One region of the Photobacterium kagoshimensis genome, then DNA from elsewhere that is predicted to be linked to it. Evidence: predicted binding sites of a transcription regulator. Region 1 holds the regulator's gene; the other holds the start of a gene.
What was found. The regulator PurR, encoded in region 1, represses purine synthesis genes. The targets are predictions, from matches to a motif close to TNANGNAAACGTTTNCNTNA.
Positions count from the first base shown of each region.

Region 1 (8,275 bases):
AGCATTCCCACTTGGCTTACCAAGTAAAATAGCTTGGTTGATAGCGGCGTTAAGCCCATTAATAGGTTCACCAAAAAGAAGGGGAACACAGGGATTAATCGCAGTGTGAATAAGTAAAAAGGACCATCTTTTTTGATGCCTGCGTTTATCGGTGCAAGGCGGTGACCAAATTTAGTTTGTACCCAGTCGCGAAGAATATAACGGCTGAATAAAAAGGCGAGTGTCGCGCCAATAGTACTGGCGAATGACACTAAAAGTAGACTCCACCAGAAACCAAATAATGCCGCGCCAAGTAAAGTCATAATTGCCGCGCCAGGTAAAGAAAGCGCCGTTACAACTATATAAATAGCAAAGTACACTACACTCGCAAAGAAGGGGCGTGCAGCTATCGTATCTTGCAGTGCTATTTGTTGTGCTTTAGCTTGATCCAATGTGAAGTACTGTCCTAAATCGAACAGGAACCAACTTCCAATAAGCGCGACAATGACGGCAATGAGCAGTAGTTTCTTTCTATCCATGAGACAACTCCTACGATTTACTCTGTGGTGACTCTTGCTGCTGGCTGGATGAAGCACCTTGTTCATCGACAGTAGCGCTATTGTTAAGCGCGGATGCGGTCGGCACAGAGCAAAAGCCTTGTGCTGGTACATCAAGCGCGGTATTAAATTTGGCTGATAGGTTTTGAAATGCGATCAGGGCGGTAAGCTCGACGAGGGCATCTTCGTCAAACCACTGCTGCAGTTCAGATAGCATGGTCTCAGTTACTTTCTGCCCTGTGATAGTCATGGCTTCAACATAATGCAGCACGGCAATTTCTTCTTTAGTAAATAAAGTGCTGTTTTGTTGCCATTGCGAAAGCGCTTTGATCTTTTCAACAGAATCGCAACGCTCTGCTAGGCGCATTCCATTGGCATCGACGCAAAATTCACAATCATTAAGTTGTGAAACGCGAACACAAATAAGAGAGCGAGTAACAGGTGATAGTGGTGAATGGCGACGGTCAAGGTAGCCAAAAAAAACAGCAACTAACCAGAAGAGTGGAGGTCTGCGTCCCCAGAGTAAAGAAGGGTTGAGTTCTGCGCCAAAATTACGCTTTTGTAGCCAAAGTAATGGGCGAACAAAGATTGAGTATTTATTTTTTTTTGCCAGGCGCACAGCGTCGTTTCCTTATGAACACATGATATAGCACCAATGCTATACCAAGGTAATAAAGGAGACCCAACGAAGGGCGCAAATATTTCAATTAATTAAAGAAAAATTGAAAACAACGCTCGGTTGCTTGTAATTTAAACAGTTTTTAATTTATGGCAACTTCGACAGCGCGACTGCGTTCTTGCTGTACAACGCGGTTGTCGGGTATTTCTGAAAACGCAATATAAGCAGATGCCAGAATAGGTAAACTGGCGAGTAGCAGCGTCTTGCCTATATGGTAATTGCGGTACCAATATTTACGCGCTCGAATTTTAAGTAATACTCCCCAGATGATCAGGATGATATTAAAGCCACCAACCAGAGTAAATATGTCGATGAGCGCATTAAAAGGAGCCAGTTGCTGTGAGACTAGTAGCATTGCGAAAGCGGGAGGGAGTAGGCTGATAATAACAAGGGCACGGAGTAGTGTAGGCCATTTGTTAAATTTATCTTTGAATATGTGGTCTGTTTGCCCAGGAAAAGGCTTTGAACAGAGCATACGAGCCTCTCTTTTTAGCAATCATTAAGACTGCGTATCGTTATGGTATAGGTGAACTGGTGACATATTATTGGCGTCACACTAAGTGCGATAGTGACCATAAGTAGTTAAAAACAAAAAAATGGCGGTGGAAAGCCCACTGACAGTGGTTATTTTACTTATTTAAGGCGGGATTAAAAGTTAACTGATGCTTTTGTGAACAGTATTTGTGAGAAGAGTCAATCTTTGACGTAATCCTGACATTCGGTAGGCTAGGGCTACAAAAAACGAGGCCTGAGCCTCGTTCTTATTGTGGTGACTGTGTTGTGTTTGCCCCGACTCCCTAAGGTAGCAAGCCTAGCAGTTCACCACGTCTCGTTTCACTGATCACAGACCAGTGTGTGCCACTGATTGCGCCTTCTAAAGCCCAAAGCAACTCGATGTTGAGATTATTATCATGTGTATCGAGCAATGCTTTATAAGCATCAATAGCGCCGACTTCAATCAGTTTATCGACAGTATCAATACCCACTTTTTTCAGCATACGTTCATTAGCGAGTCTTAAGTTTGGCAAATCTTTAATGCGAGATGGCCCAACTTTACTTTTTGTTTCTTTGTCGTTCTTCGCACCTTCTAGTGAGCCTTGTGCGTACTCGATAATCATCTCTGGGGTATCCCACCAGAGGTCAGGAATAGCAAAATGTTTAGTCACTACGGGAAATCCGCGTTTCTCATAAACATAAGGTGATAGATTAGCTTCTTTAAACACTTCAATGTTTTTTGCATTCGCGCGAAGGTGTAATTTATTTTTTACTACCAGTGCAAACATTGTTTCGCCTGCGAAAATGCCAAAACCGCCAAACATTGAGCGGGATTTAACACTGCCAAAACTATCGAATAATTTTAGAGTGTCTTTAAGTATTGGTTTATCCATGCGACTTCTCGGTGAAATAAATCTTGGGAGTCACCTAACATATAAGCGAGGAGTTTAGGTTAGCAAAGCACACTTAATGTATGTCAAAAGCATGTCAAACCCTAAAGCAGGTTTGCAGTAAATCCATCGGTAACCCCGCTACCTTGAATGTGTTAATTTTTATTAAATAACACTTTGTTAGGCCGGAAGCTTTGCGTCCTACTTTTTCAAGTAGTTTGCCCTGTTCGTGACGTAATAAGCATATCGTAAATAGCAGAAAAGCGTTTACTCTATGCTGGGGAAAATGTGATGTTGCTTCAATTATTACTGCTTTATGAAGAGAGAATATTCAGGGATTAAATAAATCATTGGGTAAATGAAGCAAACTTATTTCAAATCTAAAAGTAATTTTATTGTTACATATTAAATATTTATGTAAAAAAGGAGGGTTTAGCGTGGCGGGAATGAATAAAAAAAGCCGACGATATGGGGTCGTCGGCTATTCAATGTTTATGCGTAAAGCGAATAGTTAGTTAAGCTTATGAACCGATTTACGTACAACTAATTCAGGTGACATTTCAAAAACACGGTTTTCGTGCTTTTTATCTTTCACGCGTTCCATCAAGATTTCAATCGCTGTTTTACCTAAACGGCGTTTAGGCTGGTGGATTGTCGTTAACGGTGGCGAGAAGAAAGGTGCTAGCTCGATGTTATCGTAACCAATGATAGATATATCTTCAGGAACACGAACGCCATTCTGAACGAAAGTACTGATCATCGCCATGGCCATAATGTCGTTAAAACAGAAAATAGCCGTTGGACGTTCTTTCATCGCAATGAATTGCTCAGCGGCTTTCACGGCCGTTTCACACTCGAAGTCACCTTCGATAATCCAATCTTCATTAACGGTTAGGTTTGCTTCGTCCATCGCTTTTTGGAAGCCTTTTAAGCGCTCACGACAGGTTGATTTTTCATTGTGACCTGATAAACAGCCAATTTTAGTGTGGCCGTTTTCAATAAAGTGCTTGATTGCGATATAGCCACCAATGGCTGCGTTGTCTTGAATTTTATCCGTGTGTGGACTTTCAGGACCCCAATCCATCACAACCATAGGTAGGTCATTTTGACGTTCTAATAGGTCTAATAGACGTTGATCAAGGTCCGAACACATCACCATTAGGCCATCAACGCGTTTTTCGGCGAGCATGCGCAGGTAATCGCGTTGCTTAGATAGGTTACCTTCAGTGTTACACAGGATAAGTGTGTAGCCTTCTTTGTAGCAGTATTCTTCTACGCCATGTACAACCTCAGCAAAAAAGGGGTTGGTTGACTTGGTGACCAACATACCAATTGTGCGGGTAGTGTTACATTTTAGGCTGCGAGCAACAGCGCTTGGTGCATAGTTAAGTTCATCAACGGCTGCTAACACTTTTTTTTGTGTTGCTTCTGCTACGAAGCGTGTTTTATTAATCACGTGCGAGACTGTTGTTGTTGAAACTCCAGCCATACGTGCAACATCTTTAATCGTTGCCATAGTTATTCTTCTAATAATTGCAATAAAGAGGATCTTTTTAAGCTATACATAGCGCCAACTCTTTCATTTCGAGTGCTGTATGTCGCTAGAGACCTTGTATAAACGTTAAAAGCCGCTTCTCAGATGAGCGGCTTTTATGGATTTGGTAGCGTTACATTGTTAATCGCTTGCGTTCACATTTTACTGAGTGTAGCGCACAGTGCAACGTTTCTGTCTATCAAGATGGCAATACTTGATAAACATCAACAATAATAATGTAAATTGCGTAAAATTTGATGCATCAGTATGCATTTATTTGTGCATTGTAAGGATTACATAACGAGCGACTATAGAATAACTGGGTGTTGAAGTGTAGGGTGCTTGGTCATCGTGACAGGCCAGCCATAGATTCGCTCAATATTCTGAGAATCTAATGCATGCCAAGCATCGCCATCAGCCTGTATCTTTCCATTTTTTACAATAACTAAGCGGTCTGCATATTGTGCAGCAAGGTTTAGATCATGCAATACGACGATAACAGCTGCTCCTGCTTTAGCCATATGTTGTGCGAGTTGTAATGTTTTATGTTGATGCGCTAAATCAAGTGCTGATGTTGGTTCATCGAGCATCAAAATAGCATTTTCTTTCGCTTCGCTAAGCTGAGTAAGCACGCGGGCAAAATGAACCCGTTGTTTTTCGCCACCAGACAAAGAAGGGTACAGCCGATTTGAAAGGGCTGTCACTTCGGTTTTTTGCATCATAGTAGCAGCTGTTTTAGTCGCATCAGCACGCGTTAGATCAAGTGGTAATGCACCAAGCTCCGCAACTTCTTGAGCAGTAAACGCAAAGCTTAAACTACTATGCTGGGGCAAAACGGCTAAATACTTGGCAAGATCTTTTGCTGACCATTGATGGTGGGTTTTGCCATGAATCAGAATCTCACCGCCTGCCTCTAACTCGCCGCACAGCACTTTAAGTAGGGTACTTTTCCCTGCACCATTAGGACCAAGTAGTGCAGTGACTTCGCCATGTCGAATTTCTATATCGAACTCATCAAGCAAGATTTTACCGCCTAGCTCTAAATTTAATCCTTTCGCTGTGATTGCGATTTTATCTTGAGATTGAAATTTAGAACATGAAAAGCCTGCCATCATGATAGGCGTCCTTTTTGTTTAATCAGTAATATTATGAAGAAGGGCGCACCCAATAGAGCGGTAATAATTCCCACGGGTAGTTCTGCGGGAGCTGCAATAACACGTGCGATCATGTCGGCGACCAGTAAAATTAAAGCTCCCAATAGTGCTGAAAGTGGCAGCAGTGTTTTATGGTTAGGGCCTGCAAGCATACGGCCTAAGTGTGGAATGATTAGGCCGACAAATCCAATAACACCAGTGAGGGATACGCAGACACCAACGCCAGCCGCGCACAGTAAAATTAAGCTACGTTTGAGGGCTTGTACATTTACACCCATGTGTTTGGCTTCAGCTTCACCCAGCAAAAAAGCATTAAGTGCATTTGCTTGACGGTCAAAGATCCACATTAGAATGCCTAAGGTCGTAAATGCCAACGTAATCCCTGGCCATGTTGCACCCGCTAATGATCCCATGGTCCATAATGATAAGTCACGCAAGGCCTGATCATCGGCAAAATAGTTCATTAGACCTAAAGCCGCGCCTGATAAGGCTCCGATAGCTACACCGGCTAGCAGCATGATGGTCACGGATGTGCCATTTTTGTCTGTGCCAAGTGTATAAACCAGCCAAGTACTTACTGCGCCCCCAAGAAATGCCATGATAGGCACAGTGCCTAATGTTAATAGGATCGGGAAAGATGATGCTAAAGAGCCAAAAAGAACAATAGCCAGTGCAGCACCTAAACTTGCCCCACCTGATACGCCAATAATGCCAGGATCAGCCAGTGGATTTCGAAACAGCCCCTGCATAACGGCGCCACATAAAGCGAGAATGGCACCAATCGCAATACATAATAAGGTACGTGGCAGCCTTATTTGTTGGATCACAATCTGGATATGTGCGGGCAATTCACTTTGCCAAGGCGTAAAGGCTTTTAAGCTTTGACTGAGAGTTATAGCCATAGGGCCAACAATCACGGATGTTGCCACCGCAAGGAAGAGCAAGCTCAACCCAATAGGGAAAACAACTTTTAATGGAAGTCTTTGGATTTGCATAACGGACACGTAACGAATACTCGACGATTAAGGGTAGAAAACACGGTTTAAGCGTTCAGCTTCGCTCAGGCTTTTAAGCCCTAAGCCACCAATTAAAGCGGTGCCATCAATGACAACGACGGCTTTATTGATGCCTGCGGGGGTTGCTGTAAGCAGTGGTAGCTCCTCAAACAAACCATCAGCTTGACCAATTGAGTTATAAGTACGGCTACTTAGCATGATGAGATCGGGTTGCATTTCAAGCATGGATTCAGCCGAAATCGGTTTATAAGACTCCACTTGTTCTGCCGCTGGATTAATGCCGCCAGCAAGGCGAATCACGGTATCCGCGGTGGTATTTCGTCCACCTACGGTTGCAGGGCGGCCTTCATGAATCGATAGGAATAATACTTTTACCGGCTTTTTACTGGCGGTATTTGAACGTTTGTTATTTTTTTCTATATTAGCAACTTGCTGTTTTACCCTTTCTTTTAGCTGATTTGCTTTGGTTTGCTTACCTGTGATTTCACCAATGCTATCTATGCGTTTTAGAAGAGCATTCACTGTTTCGCCTGAATTAAGGATGTTGACCTCTACGCCAGCTTGCTTCATCAGATCTAGGGTGGTTTGGGGTCCCATTTCTTCAGAACCCAGTAACCGTGTTGGGGTTAATGCAATTAAGCTCTCTGCTGAAAGTGCGCGATGGTAGCCAAGGGTTGGCGTGTTTTTACTGACTAAGCTTCGGCTAGTGGCATCGACTGCGACAATGCTTTGCTCTGCACCGATAGCATTTAAAAGCTCAGTAATGGCTGAACCCGCACTGATAATACGCTCATTCGCCAAGCTTGATGTGGCGGTTAAAAGCAAAGTTGTAGCTAAGACTAAGCGTTTCATTGTGCTTCCTCTTCCATTAGTAATTGTGTTGCTTTGATTTCATGTTGTTGCAATAGTGCCAAAAGCTTGAGCATGTGTTCGACTGATGCGCCTTTATCTGCACCAATAACAACGGGTTTTTTAGGGTTAGCTTTTACTTCTTTTAATAAGTTGACGCTAAAGCTTTGCCAGTTATTTGCTTCTTTACCTTGTAGAGCCCAGTAGGGATCTTTTGCCAATAAGTTGATCGTAATGGGATCGGCATGAGTTTCTTGTAACACTTCGGTACTTGTTTGCGGCAATTCCACATCCAGTGATTGCAGTTTCACACTGGCTGTCAGTAATAAAAACACCATCACAATGAAGATGATATCGAGTAAAGGCGTAAGATCAGGTTTGAGTTCGTCACTGTCCCATGAGGTGTTTGATGCTCGGATCATGGTTGCACCTTAGATCCATTCATCACTGCTGCGGTTTGGGTTACAGCAGAGCTTTCGGTGATTGAAGCGCTTTCAGTTGCAGCTGAATCATCTGAGGTATGGAAGTTAATGCCTTCAATCCACAGGTTACAATGATTGAGTGAGTGCTCTAATTTAGAGGTAATGCTGTCAGCCCAAACGCCTAGAAGTTGTGATCCAGTAATAGCGGGTAGGGCAATAATCAAGCCTGCGGCTGTAGTGCGCATGGCAAGGCCGAGCCCGTCGGCAAGATCGTTAGGTGTGACAGAACCTGTAGATGCTGCAATACCCTTAAACATATCAATCAGACCAAGCACTGTGCCTAATAAGCCAAGTAATGGGCTGATAACCCCAATCAGTGCCAGTAAGCGCAGCCCTGAACGCAACTGTTTACGTTTTTGCTGTAGCCAAATACTGGCTGCATCTTCTCGCAATGTTTTGTCGAAATGACGATGGGCAATTAGCATTGCCACACCTTTATAAAGCAGAGGTCTTTTTTGCTTTAAATCGGTTGCGAGTTGATCAAGCTGTGGTTGGTTATGACGGTCTTGTCTAGCCAAGATCGCATTGATTTTAGAATGGCCAACGCCTGTACAGAGTAAGACTTGAATGAAACGCTCCAGCAAAATCATTAAAGTGATAGCTGAGCATAAAAAAAGCGGCCATGCCATTAGGCCAAATT
Region 1 is NZ_JAKJSO010000018.1:42,238-50,512, reverse strand. It holds gene lpdA (dihydrolipoyl dehydrogenase) at 1-518, opposite strand, end outside; gene L4C35_RS17080 (carboxymuconolactone decarboxylase family protein) at 529-1,155, opposite strand; gene L4C35_RS17075 (hypothetical protein) at 1,298-1,690, opposite strand; gene L4C35_RS17070 (TfoX/Sxy family DNA transformation protein) at 2,013-2,603, opposite strand; cyclic di-GMP riboswitch class I at 2,729-2,833, opposite strand; gene purR (HTH-type transcriptional repressor PurR) at 3,112-4,116, opposite strand; gene L4C35_RS17060 (heme ABC transporter ATP-binding protein) at 4,443-5,246, opposite strand; gene L4C35_RS17055 (FecCD family ABC transporter permease) at 5,246-6,283, opposite strand; gene L4C35_RS17050 (heme/hemin ABC transporter substrate-binding protein) at 6,311-7,156, opposite strand; gene L4C35_RS17045 (ExbD/TolR family protein) at 7,153-7,575, opposite strand; gene L4C35_RS17040 (MotA/TolQ/ExbB proton channel family protein) at 7,572-8,275, opposite strand, start outside.

Region 2 (8,275 bases), on a different contig from region 1:
CAGCTCGATGAGGTGGCAGAGAAAGTGAATCAGCAACTGGAACTATGGCGTGTAAATGGCCCTGCTGTCGTGATGCGTAAAGAAGGTGAAGCACTTACTGATTCACGCTACTGGCAGTGTGACTTAGGTGAAGAAGCTGGCTTAATTGAAATTCCGTGTGGTGGTACGCATATCAATTCGCTATCTGAGTATGCTCAGCTCACTGTGAGTTTTGAACTCGTGTCGGATCAAGAACTGGTGATGGTGACATCTGTTGTCCCAGCAAAATAACTAGCGATACATACTGTCTTTGAAGGACAGAGAATGTCGTAATAGATGCAGAGAATACTCGTTTTTTATCGCACTATATTGGAATTAGAACGAGATTATCGTACCGCATAAGCCAAGATCTGTATTTGGTATCTATTGGATCCTCTATTACATTTGCATCTCTGCAGTATTATATGTCGTGTGAAATCCAAAAACAGCACATGTAACTTATGCTTTCGGGAAGTGTATTGATAAATGTTCTTTTGGTGGGTGATCGCTGATCAAGATGGCTTTTGGTTGTGATCACCATAAAGATCCTTGATCATGTCGCTTGATCTCATCGGATATTGCCCGTTTTGTATTCAGTTGATTATTTGGGGTGGTTAAATTGGATGCGTTTTCTCGGAAGCATGAAAACAATATGGCTTAATTACGGTGTTGAAGGCGGAAACGTTGCGCTATAGCGCTGGCGTCATGCTTGTTATAGAAGCTTTGTGATAGATCAAGCCAGTGCAGGATCGATTTAGCCACAGTAAGTAAAGTATTGATATCATGAGCAGGTTAAAAGGAGATAACCGATGACAACTGAAAATGTATGCCCAACTTGCCATAACGAACTCGCTTGGCAAGCCAATCAATATAGCTGCGAATCATGCCAGATAACTCTGGTGAAACAGGCGTTTTGTCCCGATTGTGATGCTGAGTTAGAAAAGCTACAAGCCTGTGGTTCTGCCAGCTACTTCTGTAATACGTGCAATGAGTTAAAATCGAAATCTCGAGTACGTATCGCTTTTACTCCGACGGAGTAATCGTTGTACTACCCCCATTAATTATCTCCATGGCAACGCTGCCATGGATTTACTTCATCCTGCCTATTCACTAGCGAAAAGCATACTTAGAGTACGGCTTTCGCTATATTTTCGAGTGCAAGTTCCCAAACGAATAGATTTTTAGACTGGAGCTTTATTCTTACTTGTGATAATAATTATCAATTGCAATTATTGTTACTGATAAGGATATTAGTATGGCTGTGCAGCATCCATTGTTAGAAGTAAGTGATCTTTCTGTCTCCTTTAAGATGGAAGATGAATGTTTTGATGCCGTTAAGAATATTTCATTCACGCTAGAAAAAGGCCAAACATTGGCACTGGTGGGTGAATCGGGATCTGGCAAGTCGGTATCATCGAGTAGCATCATGGGGCTATTGCCTAACAATGCACGCATTGGCGAGCAAAGTGCTATTCGTTTTCAAGGACAGAATTTGCTCGGCATAGATGAAAAGGCATTTCGCAATATTCGAGGTGATCGTATTGCAATGATCTTCCAAGAGCCGATGACCTCTCTGAATCCGTATATGCCTGTGGGCGAGCAAGTCGCCGAAGCCATTATTCATCATCGTGGTGTCTCAAAACGCGAAGCGATGGAACAAACGCTGGCATTATTTGAAAAAGTCCACCTTCCCGAGCCGAGTAAAAGGCTTAACCATTATCCTCACGAATTTTCTGGCGGTCAGCTGCAACGCATTATGATTGCGATGGCGCTCGCTAATACCCCTGATATTTTGGTTGCCGATGAACCAACCACTGCACTTGATGTGACCGTACAGGCTGAAGTACTGAATCTGCTAAAAGAAATCCAAGCTGAAATGGGTATGGCTATTTTGTTTATTACCCATGATCTGGGTGTGGTGCGCCATTTTGCTGATGATGTGGTGGTGATGTGTAAAGGTGAGGTGGTAGAAACAGGTACAGTCGAAGGGGTATTTACAGCACCAAAGCACGACTATACCAAAATGCTGTTAGATGCAGAGCCTAAGCCAGGTATGCATGAGACGGATCTTTCCTCGCCCAATATCCTCGAAGTGCGGGATTTAAGAGTGAACTATGTGCTTAAAAATAACTGGCTAGGTCAACCTACAGAGCTGCTCCAAGCGGTCAAAGGTATCGACTTAACATTAAAACAAGGTCAAACCGTTGGGATTGTTGGGGAGTCAGGTTCAGGTAAGTCCACCATGGGCCGCGCCATTATGCAGCTGCTGGACTCACAAGGTGATATTACTTTTCAAGGAAAACGCTTTAGTGATATGACCAATCAGCAACGCTTTGAGCTAAAACGCAATATGCAGATGGTATTCCAAGATCCGTTTGGGTCTTTATCACCCCGTATGACAGTCGGTGAGATAATCACGGAACCATTGACGGTTTTTACTGATTTAAATCATCAAGAGCGGTTAGCAAAAGCTAAAAAAGCGTTGGAAGAAGTACGCTTGGATCCTACGAGCATTAACCGTTATCCCCATGAGTTTTCAGGTGGGCAACGTCAACGTATCGCGATTGCGCGTGCTCTTATCTTAGAGCCTCAGTTTATTCTACTTGATGAGCCAACATCAGCGCTTGATCGTTCGGTACAGCTGACAGTCCTAGAGTTGCTGAAAGATATTCAGCAGCGTCGCAACATAGCTTATTTGTTTATTAGCCATGATTTGTCGGTAGTACGAGCGATTTCAGACGAAGTGATTGTGATGCAAAAAGGTGCAGTGGTAGAGCGAGGGACACCAGAGCAGATCTTTGATAACCCACAAGAAGCTTATACTAAGAGCTTGATCAGTGCCTGTATGCTGATTGATGAAGGTGCTGCCGCGTAATACCGATATCGTGACATAGATTAAAAAAGAGCGATGATTCGCTCTTTTTATTGTTCTCAAAATTATTTTTCAAAACACTCTTTTCAAAAATAGTTCTCTAAATCCAGCTATCTAACAACCTCAGATCTAGTGACTAGCAGCTTGCTAGAGTGGCTGTTTTAGCGCCTTGATAAAGGTATCGATATCTTCACGTGTAACGTTTAGGTGAGTCACTAAACGCATTGGACTATAACTAGGTGAAAATAAGATTCCTTGTGATTTCAAACGTGTCGCAATAGCTGCAAGGTCGATTTTTCTATCAACATTGGCGTAGACAATATTGGTTTGAGTTGGAAAGTCTGCGGTATTAAAGCCGTCGAGCTGGCCTAACTGCTGTGCTAAATAACGAGCATTAGCATGATCATCTGCCAGCCTAGCTACATTTTCTGTCAGAGCAATTTTGCCTGCCGCAGCTAAAATACCTGCTTGCCGCATGCCACCGCCGACCATCTTTCTGAGCCTTCTCGCGCGCTCAATATAGGCTTTTGAGCCTAACAGTAGCGAACCAATCGGTGCACCTAACCCTTTTGATAAGCAAATGGTCATTGAATCAAAGTATTGACTGATTTCGGTAACATCGACGTTGAGTGCGACGGCTGCGTTGTATACGCGTGCGCCATCAAGGTGTAGCAGTAAGTTATGTTGGTCGACGAACTTACGGGCTTTAGCCAGATAATCCAGAGGAAGAACTTTACCACCTATGGTGTTTTCTAAACTTAATAATTTGGTTTGAGCAAAGTGAATGTCATCAGGCTTGATGGCTGCAGCTAGCTTTTCAAAACACAAGGTGCCATCAGGATTGTTTTCGATAGGTTGCGGTTGTACCGAGCCTAAAATCGCCGCACCGCCGGCTTCGTATTTATAATTATGGGCTTGCTGACCACATAAATATTCATCGCCACGTTGGCAGTGGGCAAGAATACCCAATAGGTTGGCTTGGGTACCAGAAGAGGTGAATAGGGCGGCTTCAAAACCATGACGCTGGGCGGTCCATGCTTCAAGCTCATTCACGGTAGGATCGTCACCATAAACATCATCACCTACAGGTGCCTTTGCCATGGCTTCACGCATGTAGGGGCTAGGCTGTGTGACTGTGTCAGATCGAAAATCTATCATTCCTTGGTTTCCTCTTCCTGCTGAATGTACCTTGTATCTGTCTATTTGCTCGACTTATACCAATCTAACTAAGTAACTGATCATCCTTGCTGGTTAAAATCAATGATAACTGCGTTATAGATTTTGTAGATAGAACAACTAGCTATCTGCAATCTACGCCTTGTTTTCAGTGCTTTTTCCTGCGCAATCACCTGAACATTTACTTACCCAGATTGGTATTAGCTATTAGAGAGACTACTCCGCATTCGGTATGAGAAAAACCATTATTTGGAAGATTTAGTTATATTTTGAAGATAGTCATGCACTCGTTTATACGAGTGCATGGAAGCAGAAAATGAGTTGGGGCTATTGGTGGTTTTTTGAAACGACCGATTGGATTTCACCGTTGGCCACTTTGGTCGTGATGGTATCACCATGACTTACTTGGTCAGTATCACGGATCACCTTGCCTTTACTGTCGCGGGTAATTGAATAACCACGGCCAAGCGTCGCAAGTGGGCTGACTGTTTCCAGTTTTTCCGCTGCCATTGCAAGCTGATGGCGTGCGGTGAGTAAGCGTCTATCCATGGCATCATGTAAGCGGCTCTCAACACGTTCTAAACGGTTTGCTTGTTGTTTTAGCGTTTGCACGGGTGAGTGCAGAGCCAGCTTGTGCTCGTTGCGGTTAAGGTGTTGGCGATGTTGAACAATATAGTTGTTCATCGCGCGTTCTAAACGGCTGCTGACATCATCAAGTCGCTGACTTTGTTGGTTTAACCTCAGCTGTGGGTGTTGACGCTCTAATCTGTGTTGCAACTGGGTTAAGTGACGACGACGATCAGACAAATACTGACGAACGCTGTGGGTCAGTTGCTGGGTTTTTTGACTAATTTTTTGCGTTTGGTGGCTGTTATCACGGCTTACCAATTCTGCTGCGGCTGAAGGTGTTGGCGCGCGCATATCAGCGACGAAATCGGCAATCGTTACATCCACTTCGTGGCCAACCGCACTGATAATCGGGATCTGGCTGGCGGCAATCGTACGGGCAACGATTTCTTCGTTAAATGCCCACAGATCTTCAAGCGAACCACCGCCACGACCGACAATCAATACATCACATTCTTGGCGTGCGTTGGCGCGGCCAATGGCTTGGGCAATTGAAATAGCAGAACCTTCGCCCTGTACCATGGTTGGGTAAATCACTACTGGTAGGCTAGGGTCGCGACGCTGTAAAACGTTCAAAATATCGTGCAGCGCAGCCCCTGTTTTTGAGGTGATGATACCGACACGTTTAGGTTGCTCTGGCAGCGGTTTTTTCAGTGACTGAGCAAACAAGCCTTCAGCCGCCAAATTCATTTTAAGTTGTTCAAATTGCTGCTGTAAGCGACCATCACCTTCCGGCTGCATGCTTTCGATGATCAGCTGATAATCACCACGAGGCTCGTACAGTGATAAGCGTGCTTTGACCAAGACTTGCGTGCCATTGGCTGGCTTAAAGGTTACCCGACGGTTGTTGCCACGAAACATGGCACACTTTACTTGGGCACGTGAATCTTTGAGCGTGAAATACCAATGCCCTGAGACTGGCATGGATAAGTTCGACAGTTCACCCACAAGCCAGACAATGCCCATTTCATTTTCGAGCAATAAGCGAACTTCTGCGTTGAGGCTTGAAACAGTAAAGATACGATCGTTGGATTGAGTTTGAGCGAATAGAGTCACGAGGTGAGGCACCTGTTATCGAAGGCTAGGTAATGTGCGGAAAGAGTAAAAAACATACAGGCAGATCTATAGACAGATCTTGGCCTTACATGCGAGACCGCAGCACCGGAAACTTAACCGAAATATATTACGTATCAAGCAAAAAGAGTCAATAAAAAAATATAATTTTTTTGTAGCCAAACGATTGCATCATACGTATAATTCGTTCGCAATATTTTATCCTCCTTTAAACCTTAACTCGGTGTGAGATATTGCAATGTTACGTATCAAACAAGAAGCTTTAACTTTTGATGATGTTCTGCTGGTTCCAGCACACTCTACGGTTCTCCCTAACACTGCCGATCTGCGCACCCAACTAACGAAAAAGATTTCGCTAAACGTTCCAATGGTTTCTGCTGCAATGGACACAGTTACCGAGGGCCGCTTTGCTATCGCGTTAGCTCAAGAAGGTGGTATTGGCTTCATTCACAAAAACATGTCTATCGAACAACAAGCTAACCAAGTTCGTATGGTTAAGAAGTTCGAAGCGGGTGTTGTGTCTGAACCTGTGACAGTAAAACCATCAGCAACGATTGCTGATGTTAAAGACCTTACCATTGAAAATGGCTTTGCTGGTTACCCAGTAGTGACTGATAACAACGAACTTGTTGGTATCATCACAGGTCGTGACGTTCGTTTTGTTACCGACCTTTCAATGAAAGTTGAAGACGTGATGACGCCAAAAACAAAATTGGCGGCAGCAAAAGAAGGCGCTTCTCGTGAAGAAGTTGAAGCTATCATGCAAGAGCACCGTGTAGAAAAAGTGCTACTGGTAAATGATGACTTCCAACTGAAAGGCATGATCACCGCAAAAGATTTCCAAAAAGCAGAACGTAAACCTAATGCATGTAAAGACGAACGTGGTCGTCTACGTGTAGGTGCGGCGGTTGGTGCTGGTGCTGGTAACGAAGAGCGTGTTAAAGCGCTAGTTGAAGCTGGTGTTGATGTGCTACTTATCGATTCTTCTCACGGCCACTCTGAAGGCGTGCTACAACGTATTCGTGAAACCCGTGCAGCATTCCCTGAACTACAAATTGTTGGTGGTAACGTTGCAACGGCTGAAGGTGCACGTGCACTTATCGAAGCGGGCGTTGATGCAGTTAAAGTGGGTATCGGCCCTGGTTCAATTTGTACGACTCGTATCGTAACAGGCGTGGGTGTTCCTCAACTTACCGCTATTTCTAATGCTGCAGACGCAGCAGCAGAATTTGGTGTACCAGTTATTGCCGATGGCGGTATCCGCTTCTCTGGTGACATGTGTAAAGCGATTGTGGCTGGCGCATCGTGTGTAATGGTGGGCTCTATGTTCGCTGGTACTGAAGAAGCACCGGGTGAAGTTGAGCTTTACCAAGGCCGTGCATACAAATCTTACCGTGGCATGGGCTCCTTAGGCGCGATGTCTCAAGGTTCTTCTGACCGTTACTTCCAAACCGATAACGCAGCAGACAAATTAGTGCCAGAAGGCATTGAAGGTCGCGTTGCTTACAAAGGTCACATCAAAGAAATCGTTCATCAACAGATGGGTGGCTTGCGTTCAAGCATGGGCCTAACCGGTTCAGCAACGATTGAAGATCTACGTACTAAAGCTGAGTTTGTTCGTATCTCTGGTGCGGGTATTAAAGAGTCACACGTTCATGATGTGACCATTACAAAAGAAGCACCAAACTACCGTCTAGGTTAATTTGACCTAACGTGTATTGATTAGGCGAAAACGTTTGCCTAATGATGAAACTTCTATAAGATCGGGGGCGCTTTAAAGCCCCCCACTATTATTCAATTATTTTTGAGACTTCTCGATAATGACTACATCTACAAATATTCATGACCAGCGCATCCTTATTTTGGATTTTGGTTCTCAATATACTCAGCTAATTGCTCGTCGTATTCGTGAAATCGGTGTTTACTGTGAGTTATGGAGCTGGGATGTCGATGAAGCCGACATTCGTGACTTCAACCCGAACGGCATTATTCTTTCTGGTGGCCCAGAAAGTGTTACGGAAGCGGGTTCTCCACGTGCACCACAGTACGTATTTGAAGCTGGCGTACCTGTATTTGGTGTATGTTACGGCATGCAAACCATGTCAGAGCAGCTTGGCGGTAAAGTAGCTGGCTCAAATGAGCGTGAATTTGGCTACGCACAAGTTAAAGTTGTTGAGCCAACAGGTTTATTCAAAAATATTGAAGATGCTATCGCAGAAGACGGTGCACCATTACTTGACGTATGGATGAGCCACGGCGATAAAGTTGTTGAAATTCCATCTGATTTCGTAAAAGTAGCCGAGACAGAAACTTGTCCGTTTGCTGCAATGGCGAATGAAGAAAAACGTTTTTACGGTGTACAGTTCCACCCAGAAGTAACACACACGCGCCAAGGCATGCGTATGATCGAGAACTTTGTTCTTGAAGTGTGTGGCTGTGAGAAACTGTGGACCTCTGCCAACATCATTGAAGATGCAGTTGCAAACATAAAGGCACAAGTGGGTGACG
Region 2 is NZ_JAKJSO010000011.1:162,923-171,197, reverse strand. It holds gene L4C35_RS08540 (alanyl-tRNA editing protein) at 1-270, shown strand, start outside; gene L4C35_RS08535 (zinc ribbon domain-containing protein) at 828-1,058, shown strand; gene L4C35_RS08530 (ABC transporter ATP-binding protein) at 1,274-2,893, shown strand; gene ltaE (low-specificity L-threonine aldolase) at 3,038-4,048, opposite strand; gene xseA (exodeoxyribonuclease VII large subunit) at 4,394-5,749, opposite strand; gene guaB (IMP dehydrogenase) at 6,006-7,469, shown strand; gene guaA (glutamine-hydrolyzing GMP synthase) at 7,588-8,275, shown strand, end outside.
Region 2: the regulator PurR is predicted to act here: its motif matches at 5,922-5,941, upstream of guaB (IMP dehydrogenase).